DNA from 3 places in the Halomonas sp. GFAJ-1 genome. Region 1 is predicted to be linked to each of the others. Evidence: predicted binding sites of a transcription regulator. Region 1 holds the regulator's gene; each other region holds the start of a gene.
What was found. Region 1 encodes FNR, which switches genes on or off when oxygen is low (the NO sensors DNR and NnrR bind a similar motif). Its sites were predicted from a motif close to TTGATNTANATCAA; they were not measured.
Positions count from the first base shown of each region.

Region 2: the regulator FNR is predicted to act here: its motif matches at 4,251-4,264, upstream of hemN (oxygen-independent coproporphyrinogen III oxidase).
Region 3: the regulator FNR is predicted to act here: its motif matches at 3,379-3,392, upstream of ccoM (cytochrome c oxidase subunit CcoM).

Region 1 covers NZ_AHBC01000005.1:18,988-24,854, reverse strand. Annotated here, with positions in the region: gene hemN (oxygen-independent coproporphyrinogen III oxidase) at 1-1,377, shown strand, start outside; gene fnr (fumarate/nitrate reduction transcriptional regulator Fnr) at 1,436-2,188, shown strand; gene ttcA (tRNA 2-thiocytidine(32) synthetase TtcA) at 2,175-3,086, opposite strand; gene MOY_RS01885 (DNA polymerase III subunit epsilon) at 3,170-3,820, opposite strand; gene MOY_RS01880 (putative nucleotidyltransferase substrate binding domain-containing protein) at 3,826-5,643, opposite strand.
Region 2 covers NZ_AHBC01000025.1:34,878-40,744, forward strand. Annotated here, with positions in the region: gene MOY_RS06705 (SulP family inorganic anion transporter) at 1-1,443, opposite strand, end outside; gene MOY_RS06710 (TIGR01244 family sulfur transferase) at 1,494-1,925, opposite strand; gene MOY_RS16895 (hypothetical protein) at 2,002-2,217, opposite strand; gene hemN (oxygen-independent coproporphyrinogen III oxidase) at 2,703-4,088, opposite strand; gene MOY_RS06720 (Rrf2 family transcriptional regulator) at 4,433-4,879, shown strand; gene MOY_RS06725 (NnrS family protein) at 4,876-5,867, opposite strand, start outside.
Region 3 covers NZ_AHBC01000038.1:127,108-132,974, reverse strand. Annotated here, with positions in the region: gene MOY_RS10520 (GGDEF domain-containing protein) at 1-1,014, opposite strand, end outside; gene MOY_RS10515 (hypothetical protein) at 1,104-1,382, opposite strand; gene MOY_RS10510 (RNA-guided endonuclease InsQ/TnpB family protein) at 1,649-2,806, opposite strand; gene ccoM (cytochrome c oxidase subunit CcoM) at 3,195-3,320, opposite strand; gene MOY_RS10505 (FKBP-type peptidyl-prolyl cis-trans isomerase) at 3,525-4,043, opposite strand; gene MOY_RS10500 (AmpG family muropeptide MFS transporter) at 4,171-5,538, shown strand; gene MOY_RS10495 (SEC-C domain-containing protein) at 5,546-5,867, opposite strand, start outside.

The sequences.
Region 1 (5,867 bases):
CCGGCCACAGCCTGGGATGAAGCGCTGCTTCGCCGCTATGACAAAAGCGGCCCCCGTTACACTTCTTACCCAACCGCGCTCGCTTTCAATGAGCAGTTCACCGCAGATGATTTTACCCAGGCGCTTGAGCGTAGCAATCAGAGCCAAAGACCGCTATCGCTCTATGTGCACGTGCCTTTTTGCCGCAAAATTTGCTTTTACTGTGCCTGCAATAAGATTGCTACCAAAAACACCCAGCTGGCAGAGCCATATCTCTCTAGACTCGACCGTGAAATGGTTCTAACCGCCCGCCACCTAGATACTCAGCGGCCAGTACAACAGTTGCACTGGGGTGGTGGTACACCGACGTTTCTCTCGCTTGCACAAATGAGCGACCTGATTGACCGTTTAGACGCTCGCTTTGGTTTATCCATGTCGCCTGATCGTGATTACGCTATTGAAATTGACCCACGGGAAGCCGATGTATTTACCCTACGCCACTTACAGTCACTTGGGTTTAACCGGCTGAGCCTTGGCGTACAGGATTTAAACCCACAGGTACAAAAAGCGATTAATCGTGTGCAGCCGCGAGTGCTCACCGAAACATTAATGGATGAAGCTCATCGTCTAAGTTTTCGCTCACTTAATCTCGATTTGATCTATGGCCTGCCCTTTCAAACCGAGCAGAGCTTTGCCGACACACTGCAGCAGGTTATTGAGCTAAACCCAGCACGGCTATCAGTGTTTAACTATGCCCATATGCCCACTCGTTTTGCGCCTCAGCGACGTATTAATGAGGAAGACTTACCAAGTGCCGATGAGAAACTCGCTATTTTGCATACGACTATTGAGATGCTTACCAGCGCAGGCTATGTACACATTGGTATGGATCATTTTGCCCGACCGGATGATAGCTTGGCGGTTGCCCAGCGCAACGGCTCACTTCAGCGTAATTTCCAAGGTTACTCCAGCCATGCTCAGTGTGATCTGATAGGGCTAGGCGTCTCAGCCATTTCTCGCGTGGATGACGTTTATGCGCAAAACCCAACCTCTCTTGAACACTTTGAAGCAGCACTAGATCAAGGTAGGCTAGCAACAGCAAAAGGTTTAAGATTAAATCAGGACGACCTAATACGGCGAGACGTTATTGAACGCTTAATGTGTGATATGCGAATTGATCTAGCAGCAGTAGGCCAGCGCTGGGGAATTGATGCTGCTGACTACTTTTCTCCCGTTCTTGAGCAGCTTCACGCGGCAGAACAGGACGGCTTGCTGATACGTGACGGCCTCTCTTTGAGCGCCACACCCACAGGCCGACTGCTTATTCGTCATCTTGCCATGGCCTTCGATGCTTATTTATCCGGCCAGTCGTCTCAGCGTTATTCAAAAATTATGTGACCCTATTGAGGCGCTCTTGCCTGGCGCCTATCATGGCAAATGATAAACGGAGAATTACATGCCTCACCAAGCCAGCCCCCGACGTTCACTGCTGCAAGAAGCACGCTGTCAAACCTGCAGCCTTAGTTCGTTGTGCCTACCGCTGGCCCTTGAGCTTGAGGACATGGGGCAGTTTGACGCTATTATCCGCCGCCGGGCACCGCTTAAAAAAGGTGAGCCGCTGTTTCGCCAGGGAGACCCGTTTACCAGTGTGTATGCCGTTCGCTCGGGTAGCCTTAAACAGGTCACCAGCGAAGGGAATGGCAACGACCAGCTTACCAACTTCTACCTGCCCAGCGAGCTGGTGGGGTTAGACGGCATTGATGAAAACTATTACCCCGGCAGCGTTATTGCCTTGGAAACCACGACCGTTTGTGAAATCCCTTTCGACCGCTTGGACACGCTCTCTGAAGAGCTTCCCGAACTACGGGGACAGCTCTACCGGAGCATGAGTAAAGAGCTGAAAGATGACCGCCGCATGATGCGCCTGCTATCACGCAAAACCGCCGACCAGCGACTCGCTAGCTTTTTAATCACGCTCTCAGACCGCTTTCGTCGGCGTGGTTACTCCCCCTACAGCTTCCGGCTCTCTATGTCCCGGGCGGATATGGGAAATTACTTGGGCCTCGCGGTAGAAACCGTCAGCCGCATTCTTAGCCGTTTCCAGCAACAAGCCGTGGTAGCCGTGTCAGGGCGTGAAATTAATATCCTCGACATGCAGCGGTTAATTATCTTGGCCGAAGAGGACGAGCAGACCGCTACCCCACGTTAAATGCTTGAATGCGCCCGGCCATCAGTGCTGCTTGTTTGCTTTCAAGGTTTGCAAAATCAAATAGCTGGCGGTCGGCAAGCTGGGAGGGGGCCACATTCGTCACCGCTTTAAACATGCTTTCCAGCCGCCCAGGATGCTTCTTATCCCACTCTGCCAGCATATCTTTAACGACCTGACGCTGGAGGTTGGGCTGCGAACCACACAGATTACAGGGAATGATGGGGAACTCCATTAGCCGGGAGAACTCGGCAATATCCGCCTCTTTGCAGTAAGCAAGCGGACGAATGACGATATTTTTACCATCATCAGATAGCAGCTTAGGCGGCATAGCTTTTAAAGTCCCGCCAAAAAACATATTTAAAAACAGCGTTTCTAAAATATCTTCCCGGTGATGACCCAAAGCAATTTTGGTAGCGCCAATCTCTTCAGCAAATCCATACAGCGACCCTCTACGCAGTCGCGAACAGAGTGCACACGTGGTCTTTCCTTCTGGTGTTTTCTCTTTCACCACCGAGTAGGTGTCCCGCTCTAGAATATGGTACTCCACCCCCTGCTTATCCAAATACTGCGGCAGGATGTGCTCTGGAAAACCCGGTTGCTTCTGATCCATATTCACCGCCACCAGTGAGAAGTTAACCGGGGCGTTGCGCTGCAAGTTGCGCAAAATCTCAAGCATGGTGTAGCTATCTTTGCCACCCGATAGGCACACCATCACCCGGTCGCCTTCGCCAATCATCTGATAATCGATGATTGCGTTACCCACCTCGCGACGCAGGCGTTTTTGCAACTTGTTGAATTCACGCTTCTGTTTTGCGTCTTGGGTGTCGGGTAGGGATTGCTGGCTGGCCGCTTGGGCGGCATCGATGGTCGCCGGGTCAAAATAATCAAGAGATTGCATGGTATAGGCACTGCCGCTGGTAGAAAAAGCAGCGGCCATTCTAACAATACTCGACAGCTCCACCCAACAGAAACCCAGCGGGTTTAAGCCACCTGGGCAGTCTCACGCTGCAAACGGATATACAGCAGCGCACTCGCAGCAGCTTCACTTAGCACCCCGTGGCTGTTCATTGCGGGCAGTTGCCATCGCTCTAGCGCCTCGCCCAAGTCGTTGCCGATATCTACCTGGGGGTGTAAACGTCGCAGCTGGCGATGATGAAGCTTGGCGACATCCACCTGCGCATTGGGCAAACCGAAGCCAAGCGCCTCCTTGAACTGCATATTTAGCTGATCAAGAGAGCGGTCTATTTGCCAGCCTATTAAGGGCCGGTTGCCAATAAACTCAGCCAGTGCCCCGAGATTCTCTGCATTGGGCGATAAAGCGACGGTCGTACCATAAACGTGTTGATGGCGCCTAAGCGTAGCGGCATTTGCGCTACGGGTGTTCGCTATCGTGGCAACCCAGGCTCTGCTGGTTTGAACATGGCGCTGGCTCAGCACCACTGCTGCCACACTAATCACCGGGTGCTCACCTGCAGACGCATAACACGCAAGGGCCACCTGCTCTTCCCCCATATAGGGCTGGAATAGCCATGCATAGGGAGAGCCAACACACCGGCGGCGGTCGCTTTCTCGCTGCAGGAGGGTGCGCAGGGAGCCGCTGAATAGCGACACGTGTCGATCTAACCATCGCATGCCGCTCACGAATACTCCAGATGATATCGGTGGGAAAGGCGCTGTTTGAAATCTTTAACAATATGCATCGCTTCGCGAAGCAAATCGCGCTCAAGGGAGGAGAGTTCCTGCACGACCACACGGTTAGTGCGCGTACCGGACGCACCATCCAACTCTTGAAGCTGCTGTTTTAGCCGCAGCTCTGTAAACAGCGCTAATGCCTCCCCCAAATCATCGGCGAAGCGACGATCCAACCGGCCATCCGTCGCTAGGGCATCTAAACGATCCAGCGTCGACGTTGCCTTAATCCGTCGCTCAAGCGCCATAGTGCGCACGCCATGCACAATCGGAAAAATGCCGCCTTTTTTTATATCAATACCGTGCTGGGGCTTTTTCAGCGAGCCAAAGAGCGTCAGCGGTGTCGAAAAACGCAGGGCCGTTCTGGCAAAGTAAGAGAGCAGCAGCTCGTCTCGGGAGCAGCGCTCAAAGAGTTCTTCCCGCACGCTCTCTAGTAACGTGGGATTCCCACCCACTGCGTGGGCATCAAGCAGAATCGCCAGCTTCATCAAGCTATCGCCATCCCGGGCACTGGCCCACTTCACAATATTTTTTTTCCATTGAGACACTGTCCCGACCCACTCGGGGTTAGACACCATAATGTTGCCGGGGCACGGCGGGTAACCTAATTGAATAAGCGTTTTCGTCAGCGTTTGCATTTGCTCGGCCACGTCAGGCCACTGACTGTCATCCGCTAAAATCAGACCATTATCCTGGTCTGTTTTGAGAATTTGCTCGCCACGCCCCTCGCTTCCCATCACCATCATGCAGCTATCGTTATGGTGAGCTTCATCAACGGTAAATGACCAGGCTTTACTCATAATGCGCCCATTGAGCGCGGCTAAGAGGTCCATCGCAAAACGTAACTTGACCCCTTGGGCCATTAAGGCTTTTACCAGCTCAGGGGTGCGCTGACTTGCCGTTGCCAACGCCTCTAAGTCATTCGCCTGCTCAATTTGAAGGCTAACCACATAGCTACGACTGGAGAAGTAGCTCAGCACATCGGTTAGCTCGACAACCCCTTTGAGTGCCTCTTGCTCCACCACCACAACCCGCGCCACCTTGTGGCGTGTCATCAACACCAGGGCTTCAAAGAGGTATTGATCTGGCGTCACAGTCACCAGGGAAAAATGGGCTACTTCCTCAACGGGCGTAGCATTCGTGCAATTGCCAAGCACCAAGCCATTCAGCAAATCCGTTTTGGTAACCATCCCATGCTTGCCCTGGGTCTTGACCAGTAGGCTGTCAGCATGGCTGTCGTTCAGCTGAGCAACGGCACTAGCAATATCGGCCGTCGCCTCCATTAGCAACGGTTCACGCATACACTCACTTACTTTAGCGAGCATAAAGCCGGCCATGGTGACGCCACCTTCCGCGCGCTTTTCACTCAGCAAGCGCGTCTTGTGGGAGAGCGTCTGCTTAAAGAAGTTTTCGAAGTCAGGATAATGGCGACATAGCTGCAAAAACAGCGCTTTGGGCATGATGTAGCACAGGCTTTCTTGCTCGGCCTGAAAACGGTAACGACTTTTACCATTTAGGATACTGATAGCACCGAACAGATCGCCCGCCGTGTAGTGGCCGATGCGCGCGCTAGACGCTGGCAGCGTAGGATCAATCTCGGCAACTTCGCCCTTATGGATGAGAAACATGGACTCACCCGCCTGCCCTGTTTCTAAAATAATCTCATCTCGGTCAAAGTAGGCTAGGTCTACTCCACGGCGAACATAATCACGCCCCTCTTCATCCAGCAGTGTAAACGGCAGCTGGGACAGCTCAACCTCTACCATGCGCGACCTCACTCTACTAAAGGCAAATAAAGTACCCTACGACGCTGCAACCTAATTACCTAGCGACCGCACCCGCCTGGCCACTCTCCTTTTTCACTAGCGCTTCTTTGCCAGCATTTCTTAACTCTCATACCTTTAAACAAGCTAAAACTATAAAATGACCATATAGATTTTATCTACTCACTTTCTTATACCTTTAGCTATGCCGCTAACGTCGAATCGAC
Region 2 (5,867 bases), on a different contig from region 1:
TTCCAGGTAGCGAGCGTTGGCGAAGTAGAGGCTTTCATCAATTCGCAGCATCGCCACATGCTCATCCGTCTCAACCTTATGCCGCTGCACGTTACGAAAGTGCTCAGTGCCCGGGACCCGGCCCACAACAGCACTGTGCGGCTGGCTGGTTCGGTAAAGGTGCAGCACCAGCGAGAGCACCACGCCACCTACAATGCCCACTTCCACGCTATGAAGTAGCGTTAACAGCAAGGTCGCCACCATGGCCATGCCATCGCTGCGGGAGTACTGCCATGTTCGCTTAACCGCGGGTAAATCAATCAACGTGCTTACCGCCACGATAATCGTAGCCGCCAGCGTCGCGGTAGGTAAAAACGCCAACAAGTCTGTTAACAACAGCGTCGCCAGCACAATCCCTAAGGCCGTGAATGCACCTGCCAGCGGCGTTGCGGCTCCTGCTTCAAAATTAACTACCGAACGGGAAAACCCACCCGACACCGGCGAACCACCGCTAACGCCAGCGCCCAAGTTCGCCATTCCCAGGGCAATCAATTCTTGGTTAGGGTCGATCCGCTGACGGCGTTTCGCCGCAAGGGTTTGCGCCACAGAAACCGACTCCACAAACCCAACTAGACTGATTAGCAGCGCCGCCGGCAACAACCCCACCCACAGCGATTGATCAAGGCTTGGCAGCGCAATAGCTGGCAAACCGCTGGGCACAAAGCCCACCACATCAACGCCGTGTTGATCCAAGCTGAAGCCCCAGGCCAGCAGCGTCGTAACCATTACCGCTGAGATTGGCGCGGCTTTCACGACGATACCGGAAACGCTGACAGAAGCCCCCAGCGCTATCAGCCACTGCTGTAGGTGTTTACGACAGACCAGCAAATAGCCCCACACGCCTAAACCAATCATTAACGTGATGACGTTCACCTGCTGCCACTGGCCGAACAGCGCCGCTAATAACTCAATTACGTTATGACCGGACGCCTCAACCCCTAAAATATGCTTGAGCTGACTAATGGCAATTAAAATACCTGAGGCGGTGATAAACCCTGAAATAACGGGATGGCTTAAAAAATTCACTAAAAAACCCAGCCGCAGTACGCCCATGGCAATCAAAATAAGCCCTGAAAGCGCCGCCAGCACCAGCGCGGCCCCAATGTATTCCGGGCTACCAGGTGTCGCAAAACCGCTTAACGCAGACGCTGTCATTAGCGCAGCAACGGCCACTGGCCCCACCGCTAAACTCGCGCTGGTACCAAAAATGGCATACAGCACTAGCGGCAGCATGCTGGCGTATAACCCCATTTCCGGGGGCAGCCCTGCCAACAACGCATAGGCCAGCGCTTGAGGCACTAGCATAAGCGTTACTATCACCGCTGCCAGCGCATCCCGAGAGAACTGCGCTTGCTGGTAGCGACGTAGCCAGCCGACTAATGGCACCCAACGCTCAAGTCTCATCTTGCGCACTCACGTAGTCACTCGCCCACCGCACACTCCGCGGCGATGTTCTATTCATTAGGCTGATTTTCTAACCCCTCGCGGTGCTCTTCCAAATCAAACCCTGCGGCTTTTGCAGCAGAGAAAAGCACGGCTAGGTCGCACTGTTCGGTATGGCGTTTGGCATACGCCCAAAGATGCGTTGCACGCTTTCCAGAGCGGCAAAACGCTAAAATAGGTCGGGGTAACTGCTGCATGGCCTGTGCAAATGCCTCTACATCCGCGGGGCGATAGTCACCGGGTGCTACCGGAATATGTACCCAGTGCAGGCCTATCGCTTCTGCTTTTTGGCGGTAGGCCGCTTCATCTGGAAACTCGTCACTTTCCCCAGCCTTGCAGTTGCAGATAACTGTTTTGAAGCCTTTGGCTTTAACGTCCTCTAATGCTTCAACGGTGAGTGACGACGTAATCTCGACACCCTTTTCTAACGGCTGTGTTTGCATAGCACTTCCCCTTTTTCATAGCTCTTGTTAAACACTTAATCCCACGCGGCGCCTGCTAAAGCATCCAGTGGAAACTTTACATAACGCTTAACGTTAGCTTCTGGCGACGGTAACCGCCCACCACGCGCATTGACCTGTAGTGCAGGTTACTCGTGCGCTGTTCAGCCACCGTACTTCCCCACTGCGGCTCGCGGCCATCAGGCGTATAGTAGTGCCCCGTAAACAGCCGGGCGGTATCGGGAAGCATCGGGAAGTAGCGTTGAGCATTATGCGTTCCTACGGGCTTCGGCATTAACAGGAATAACGATAGCTCATTTTGTTATATAATGCGAACCGTCATGCTCTATTATTCCAGTAGCAACGCTCAGCCTGCCATGAGGTGTACGGCTAGCGCGAAGCCAGCCAAGGCTAAAGCCTAGCTAGACCGCGCCAGCTTGTGTTGGAAGTAGCTGCAATGCTCAAAATACACGCACAAAAAATTCGTTTTTGGCTGGGATAGCGGCGGGCAAATGCACGTTCTGCACTCAGGGGGCTGCAGTTATTTTACGAATCAGGGTGAGAGCTCACCAATACAGGCTTGGAGATTCATCCGTTTATCCACATCTAGCAGGTTATCAAGGCGGTTAACGCACTCCATCCCAATCGTTTGCATAAGGTGACTGACAGATAAGTCGCTACGAACAGGAACACCCCCTTTGATTCAAGCTTAGTCGCGAATAGCGAAGAGCAACTCCTCCATGTTCATATTAAGAAATAGATGCGGAGTAGCCTTGGAAATCATACGGTCCGCGAGTAGCGATTTTCCTTCGGCGTTAGGTAGGCATCAAACGCCATGGCCAGGTTACGGATCATTAACCGACCCGAAGGCAGCACTTCGATTGCATCGTCGCGAAGGGCGATCAAGCCGTCAACAGCCATCTCTTCCAGGCTCGCTAGAGCACGGGCAAAGTAGCTGCGAAACTCGATCCCGTGGCGGGCCTCAATAGCAGCAAACTCAAGACGCCCATGACACATCAGGGTATTAATGACATCGCGGCGCAGGCGGTCATCATCGCTGAGCTGATAGCCACGAAAGACAGGTAAACGCCCCTCCTCCATGCGGTGCTGGTACTGTGCTGTCTCCTTGACGTTCTGACTGTAGGTGTCGCCCACCTTGCCGATGGAGGTAGTGCCCAACCCGATCATGTCGCAGTCAGCATGGGTGGAGTAGCCCTGGAAGTTGCGCTGCAGCGTGCCGTTTTCACGGGCGAGGCTCAGCTCGTCATCTGGCAGGGCGAAGTGATCCATACCAATGTAAACGTAACCGGCGGCGGTCAGGCGATTGATCGTGAGCTCAAGCAGCTCTATCTTCCGCTCTGGCGGCGGCATATCCTCAGGGCGAATCAACCGCTGAGCCTTGAACAGGTCGGGTAGATGGGCGTAGCTGTATGCGGCAATGCGGTCCGGTTTCAGGTCAATAATTTTGGCCAGGGTGGTATCGAAACTCGCTACCGTCTGCAGCGGTAGGCCGTAGATTAAGTCCACACTGACCGATTCAAAGCCGGCATCGCGAGCCGCTTGAACCAGCAAGACCACCTGCTCTTCGCTTTGAACGCGATTCACCGCTTGCTGCACCTCGTGATCAAAATCCTGCACGCCAAAGCTCAACCGATTGAACCCCAGCGCGTACAGTTCATACACCTGCGCTGGGGTTACGGTGCGCGGGTCTACCTCTAGCGAGAATTCTCGCTCTGCAGGTGCCGCAAAATGGAAGGCTTCGTCCAGCGCAGCCATTAGCTCGCCTAGCTGGGCGTTACTCAGGTAGGTTGGTGTGCCGCCTCCCAGGTGTAGCTGGGTCATCCGCCGGGTGCTATCGAATAGTGCCCCCTGAACGCGAATCTCCTGTTTTAGCCACTGGAGATACTCAGCCGCACGCTCGGTGTTGTGGGTGATGATCTTGTTGCAGGCGCAGTAGTAGCACAGGCTTTTGCAGAACGGGATATGCACGTAAACCGATAGTGGCTTTGGTTCTTCAGCCTGATTACTGCGCTGGGCAGCGCTACGGTAGTCGTCCTCAGCAAACGCCGCATGAAACTGCGGAGCGGTAGGATAGGAGGTGTAGCGGGGACCCGGCCGGTCATACTTTTCTACCAGGGGGCGGTTGAACAACTGCTCATCTAGCATAATAGGAAAAGGTCTCTGAAAAGGGTCCTTGAAAAAAGATCTTTAAAAAAGGTCTCTAGAAGTGAACGCAGCAAACGCTGGTTAATATTCATACAGTATACGTTTTAAAAGCCCCCCTGCACTTACCCTCACCTGCTCTCGATGCTTGCCAGTTACTCAACCATGACCTGAGTCAAAGAGCGGCAACAAATAGGCGACTCAAACACTCAGGCATGCACTGTAATATCGACGAGATCAGTCATACTCACCCATGTTCTCATTGCAACCTACTGAACATTCATACAACATGCTTTTTATGACTGGCTGACTTATAGCTTGATTACCCACGGAGCAACGCCAACTCCATGCATCTCACCCGATTCACTGATTATTCGATACGCGTATTGATCTTTCTTGCTGCCAAGGGAGAGGAGCGCTCTACTATTCATGAGATTGCCGAGACCTTTAATATATCGCGCAATCATTTGATGAAAATCGTTCAGGCACTTAGCCAGAAACAATACGTTACCGCTATTCGCGGCAAGAATGGCGGCTTACTGCTGACCCGCGACCCCGCAACCATTGTGTTAGGCGAGCTGGTACGGGAGATGGAGCATGACATGGCGTTAGTGGAGTGTTTTCATAGTGATAACGCCTGCACCATCACGCCAGCCTGTCGACTTCAATCGATTCTTAAGGATGCGTTGTCCGCATTTCTAGACGAACTAGATAGCTACACACTGGCTGACTTGTTGGGCAATCAACAACCTCAGCTGGCGCAACTTATGCGCATTCCTACCGTCAGTGCTTAGCACTCTCTAACCTCCTGCCCGTCGACGCGCGCCTGCATTAATGGCAACGTGTAGTGCACGAGAAATATAACGTAGGCCAAGCACCAGAAGATGATGCTTAGCGTGTAGGCCCAGTGGGTGATCTGGGGAAATAGCGCCAACATGGCTGAACGCATGACGGCTGCTATTAACATCAGCCCCAGCGCTACGCCGATTCCCGGCAGGGCGCGTATTGGTCGACCGGTGTGGCCTAGTGACACCCGAGCCATCATCGCTAACATCATAACGCCCATTCTCCCAATACTTAGCGCGTGAATTGCAAGCTCAGTGCGCATTAGCCTCATAAGCGCTAATACCCACATGACGAGGCCTAAAGGAATGAAGGCGTAGCTGCCATGCAACCCCCATAGCAATGGTTCGCGCCAGCTGTGCAGCCCACCCCAGCGTGCCATGCGAAGTGTGTTGGCCAATGCCGCTAAAACCATCGCCCCACCCATTAACATCGTAGGAACGGCAACGCCCAGCATGATGGCCAACTGCAATAATACGACGCCCGCCGTACTCGCCAGCGTAACACCTTCCAGTACGGGAATCGGCGCTGGCTTGGGCCGCCCTAAACGGTTGGCGGTAAACATAGCAATCACCCGCCCGCCTACGACGGTCATTAAAAGCGTGATCAACAGCACAGCTAAGTAGGCCGCTTGGCGAATCAACTCGGCATTGCCATTCATCAACCCCAAGTGCATCGCCAGATTAGCCATCGCAAATAGCGCCAGCACAGGGATGAAGATCAAATTGCGCCAACGCTTCGCGGTGATCACTAATTTCGCCATCACGATGGCAACCACCGGCAGAAACGCAAGGTCGACCATCAGTACTAGCCAGCCCGGCAACGCCATGGGAAAGGCCATTAGCAGCCGCCCTAACAGCCATAACCCTACTAGCGCCAACAGCGGCCCGCCGCTTAAGCTTGGCAATCCAGTCCAGTTGCGCACCGCCGTTAGTAAAA
Region 3 (5,867 bases), on a different contig from region 1:
TTTTACGCGATAAAGCGCTTTATCGGCAACTTCATAGGCATAGGCGAAGGTTGTCTCAACCGCCACAAAACGCACTGCTCCAACACTCAGCGTGACGCTTTTATTATCCGGGTGGGCAGGATGCTTAAACTGCTCTGCCGCGAGACGTGACAGCAACGACTCACAGTACTGGGTAAGGACGGAATCATTGGGGCACGGCAACACGGCAGCAAACTCATCGCCCCCTAGCCGGTATAGCTTGGCCTCTGGGCCTAACTGATTTTGCAGCAGGTTAGCCAAACGGCGTAATAGTTGATCGCCTTCAGGATGGCCCAGCGCATCGTTGTACTGCTTAAAAAAATCGATATCAACCAAGATCAGCCCAAGGGATTCGTTTGCCCTTGCCATCACCTCTTGGTGAAGTGCGCTGCGGTTGCCAATCCCGGTGAGCGGGTCACGCATGGCACGCTTCATCCAAGCAAGCTTTTGCTCAGTAGCAAGCTCGGTGCGGCGCAGTTGACGCTCATGCATCAACCAAAAAAGAAGCCCCATTATAAAAATCACCATGCTTGTGTAGGTAAGCACTTGGTTATGGCGGCGGGTACTTTCTGAGAAGTTACTGATCGCCATGCCGCGGCGATCTAACTGATCCATCTCAATGTGCGTTAGGCAGTTAATAGGCCCTAACAGCTCCCTGGAGGCAGCAATCGCTGAAATGTCACCCTGTGATAGACGCGGCGCAAGGGAGCCAACAATCGAAATACTAGGCGCCGTGCAGGCGTATTCTTGATGGTAGACACTCACGTCCATTAGCCCATAGGCGAGATCCAAATCCAACGAAACAGCCTCAATGTTTTCCACGCTCGTTGTCTGCTCGTTAAACAGTGTTTGCTGGGCACGCTGCAGGTAGGCGCGGGAACGAGTGGCCAACTGCTGGCCTGTTAAGCTACCCGTCTGGCTGAAATAGGCCTGAATTTCTGGATACACCCAGCGCGATTCGTAAATAATCAGCATCATCAGCGCCATAAAGCCCATCAGGCTCAATGAAAGCCAGGTTATATAGTGCCGCTTTCCCCTGCTTCGCTTTTCCGCAGAAGCCGGGGGGTCGACAGGCTCATTAGCACTCACCATCTAGCCTCGATGCTACGAATCATCCAAACCCAGTCGTTAAATTCGCGCAGTGAATTGACATCGCGTGCTCCATAGTCTCGCTCTACCAGGCGCAGCGGCCCGCGGGAGCGAAGGGTCAGTGGCTCGCCATCCTCTTCTACGATCATGTACCAATTGGGGTCGTCCCACCCGCTCAGCGTGACGTCATAGTCATCCCAAGCAGTGAAGTGCAACGCAGGTGGTATCTCGCCAAACTGCTCAATCAGGAAATCGCGAAATTCAAAGCCTCGCATTTCCACGTCTCGCCCCTGGTATGGGTCAAAAAGGGTGAAAGTGGTATCTGCCTGTTGGATTAGCGAAGCGGTAGCGATCTGACGGGTGTCATCGCCATTGATGAGGGTTAATTCTCGTGCATGTACACTTGCTAATGGAAAACTGACTTTGACCTCCTCACCGCCCTAAAGAGACGATGATTCCTGGTTGTCACCTTCCAGGTTCCTGCTTCGTAGCCCGTTGCCCTTGGTGATAGCACCTTAGGTCTTACACACGCTCCACAGGCTTAACGTCCCGTAGGCCCTACGGTAGCCTTTTCATGCTGACGGAGCTTGTCGGCCCCCGCCAGCATCGCCTTGCCGGATTGCAAAATATTGCAAGCGGCGTTTACATCGCGGTCAATGCCTTGGGTGCCGCAGCGTGGGCAGTCCCAGGTACGGACATTTAACGGCATCTTGTCGGTGATATGACCACAGTGAAAGCAGCGTTTCGAGCTGGGATACCACTTGTCGATCTGAACGAAATCGCGCCCGTACCGCTCGGCCTTGTACGCCAGTTGTTGTGTGAGCTGATGCCAGCCCACGTCGCTGATAGCCTTGGCCAGTGCGCGGTTCTTGACCATGTTCTTAATCTGCAAGCTCTCGGCAGCAATGACTTGGTTCTCGTAAATAAGCTGCGTAGAGAGTTTATGGGTGGCATCGCGTCGCTGATCCGCCAGCTTGGCATGTACCTTAGCGACCCGAAGCCTCGCCTTGGCGCGATTGTTAGAACCTTTCTGTTTGCGCGATAACCGGCGCTGCGCTCTTGCCAGCTTGCGTTCAGTGCGGCGCAGAAAGCGTGGATTGGGGATTTTATCGCCGTGGCTGGTGATAACGCGGTGGGTTAGCCCCAGGTCAATGCCCACCATCTTCGGTGTCACCGGCAGCGGCGTTACCGCTTCTTCGACCAAAAAGCTGACATGATAACGGCCAGCCGTGTCACAGCTCACCGTGATGCTGCTCGGTGTGCCGGTAAAACAGCGACTCCAGCGGATGTTAAGTGGAGCGCTGTGCTTGGCCAGCCACAGCCTGCCATCGCGCCAGCGAAAGCCGTTGGCCATGTAGGTGGCTGACTGCTTGCGCTGTTTTTTCTTGAAGGTGGGATACCGCGCCTGGCCTTTGAAGAAGTTACTAAACGCCCGATCCAAATGCCGGAGTGACTGTTGCAAACAGACGTTGGACACCTCAGCCAGAAACGCAGTGTCCGGCTGTTTCTTGAGGGTAGTGAGTGCTTTGGCCGTGGCGGTGTAACCCATGCGCTCCTGATGCTCAAACCAAGCATTGGTGCGCTGGCGCAGGAAATGGTTGTAGACGTACCGCACACAGCCAAACGTCCGAGCAAGCTGGTCGGCCTGCTCAGGTGTGGGGTAGAACCGATAACGATAGGCGCGGTGTACGGTATTCATTCCCAAAATCTAGCGCGGTAAAAATAGTCTGTCAATCAAGAGGCGCTGTGCGCCTCGTGCTATCCTTCCTCGCACTAGAAGATACGAGGTTTGACGCGCAAATTGATCAATAGATACGCGAAGCCCGTTTTTACCTGCTTTTTGAAACGCTGGGCATACGCAACACGTAAACTAGCAGCGTTCATGGCAGAGAATCCCCAGTGGTAAGCACTTATTATGGTAAAAGCACTATACCAGGGCATTAACACACCTGTTTTCAACGCATATTAACTTAAGATGAAAAGACGAAAAGACGAAAAACAAAAAAGCCGACCCAAATGGGCCGGCAACAGGAAGCTTACTGATAACAGTAAGCCCCCTCCCCTGACGATGGTAACAACCGATTGCGCTAAGGCTTTTTTCGCTCATCCTTACGAAGATGATCGCGAATAACAAAGCCTGCCCAGCCGATCATAAAAGCGATCACTAACGCGATAGTGACTAAGCTAAAAATAACAGTATCATCCCAGTACATGGCTTCCCCTCCCGCCGTGATGTATGACTTCATCATACTGGGTAAGCGTTAGGGGAAACTGACCTAGATCAAGCTTTACAAGTAGCCAAAACCGGGCCGGTAAAGAACTTGATACATGTCATTTTTTAGGATGCTCATCGCTTATTATCGAGGCAGTCGTATTCGTGGAGGGGGCTTTTAAGTTGCAAACTGAACGTCATACACTCACAACACTTTGCGATCTTCTACCTTGCTATGCTCTGTTCCGGGAGGAAGCGGATGTCCTTTAGCCAGTTCAGCCCGGGTCGCTTCTCTTACGTCTAACACGGTTACTTGGTAGCGAAGGGTATGACCTGCTAAGGGGTGGTTGGTATCCACCGTGACGCGGTCACCGTCAATACTCAGCACAGTTACAATTTGCGGGCCTGCCTCTCCTTCGGTTTGAAAGCGACTGCCAGGCGCAAGCTCAGCGCTACCAAAAGACGCTCGGCTCACCTCTTGCACCAAATCTTCATTGCGCAGCCCGTAAGCCTCAGCGGGGGCTAATGTCACGCGAAGCTCTGTGCCTGCCTCTTTTCCCTCTAGCACGCGTTCTAAACCGGGTAAGATATTATTATGGCCGTGCAAGTACTCCAGCGGCTGACTGCGCGCCTGGGAGTCATCCAACACGTGGGTACTACCATCGTGAAGTACGTCGCTAAGTACATAGTGTAAGGTCACTACCTGATGTGCCGTAATCGACATGGAAAACTCCTCTCCGGTAAGCTGTCGGCGTTGTCATGGATGTTTGGCCTAGTCTATCACTGACCGTTTTTATAGCGGGCCTTTTTACAGCAGGCCTTTGCCCCGATTTTCTTGGAGTTTATGTAACATGCCCACCCCCACGCCCCAGCGCAGTTGGCTTGCTGCGCTTGCTATATATTTGCGTGCGCCTGTCATTACCATGCTGTTTTTGGGCTTTTCTGCTGGCCTGCCTTTTCTGCTGGTTTTCTCCACCCTTTCAGCGTGGCTGCGAAGCGACGGCGTCGAAGTAGCCGCCATCGGCTTTTTTGCCTGGATTGGCATGCTCTACTCCATCAAGTTCTTTTGGGCACCGATTGTGGATCGCCTAGCGCTACCACTGCTGACCCGGACCTTTGGACAACGACGCGGCTGGATGCTGCTGGCCCAGGGGATGATTGCCGCCGGGCTGATTGGCTTGGCGGGCTTAAGCCCCGTGGGCAACCTGGGCTGGGTAGCGGCATTTGCCTTGCTGGTGGCGTTTGGCTCTGCAACGCAAGATATTGCCATCGACGCCTACCGGATCGAGTCTGCGGATGACGATATGCAGGCCGCCATGGCCTCTACCTATATTATTGGTTATCGCGCGGGCCTACTGGCGGCCGGTGCCGGGGCGCTCTACGTCGCCTCAGCAGTTTCCTGGAATGTCGCCTACCTCACCATGGCGGCGCTGGTGGGTATTGGCGTAATTACCGTGCTGATTCGCCCTGAGCCAAAGCGCGCCTCACTCTCAATTCAACTTATTCATGAGCCTAAAGTGCGGGCCTTTATCCGTGCCAGCCGCGGCAAACCCAAAATGCTGCGCCGCTTTGGTGCCTGGGCAATCGGCGCTATTGTTTGCCCGTTCACCGATTTTTTCCGGCGCTACGGTGTAAAAGCCCTGGGCATTTTAGTGTTTATTGCAATGTTTAGAATTAGCGATTTGGCCATGGCGTCCATGGCTAACCCGCTGTACATCGATTTAGGCTTTTCCCTGGCGACCATCGCTAATGTGACTAACGTATTTGGCATCGCCATGAGCATCACTGGGGGTATTCTTGGCGGGCTGCTGGTAGCGCGCTATGGCATTGGGCCGCTGCTGGTCTTCGGCGCTGCGGTCGCTACCCTCACAAACCTACTGTTCGCGGCGCTAGCACTTGCTGGTCAGCAACTGCCGATGCTGGTCATGGCCATTGTCGGGGATAACTTGGCTAACGGCTTGGCGAGCGCGGTGTTTATCGCGTTTCTCTCAAGCCTTACCTCGCGCGCGTATACCGCCACTCAGTACGCCCTGTTCTCATCGCTAATGACGCTACCCGGCAAGTTTCTCAGCGGTTTTGGTGGATTAGTCGTCACCGCTCAGGGATACGCCACGTTCTTTGTAGTGGCTACCCTGCTCGGCCTACCCGCGATCGCTTTAGCCATCTGGATAAGCCGAGACAAGCAATTGGTACCCGCTCCCCTGGTAAAAGCAGGCTAACGGGCGGCTAGCGGTGATTATTCAGCCACTCCAGAGCGCCTGGGGTGGTGCGCCACTGGTCACGCATTAGCGTGCGGTATTGCCATGCTTCTGCCCGGGAGCCAGGGTCAACCTGGCCATCGGCGTAAGGCAAGGAGGGCCGAGGGCTTTCGGCACAAATCAGCTCCAGGGCGTGGCGGTTATGGCCAACCACCTCGGTTAGCGCTGCTTCGGCGGCATCGTGTTTTTCAAGGCGGTAAAGTGCCAAGGTACGCCCCATCAGTAACCCTAACACGAGCGAGCCGTCGTCTTTATGGGGCTCCTCGGTAAGCGCCAGTGCTTCTTCGTTG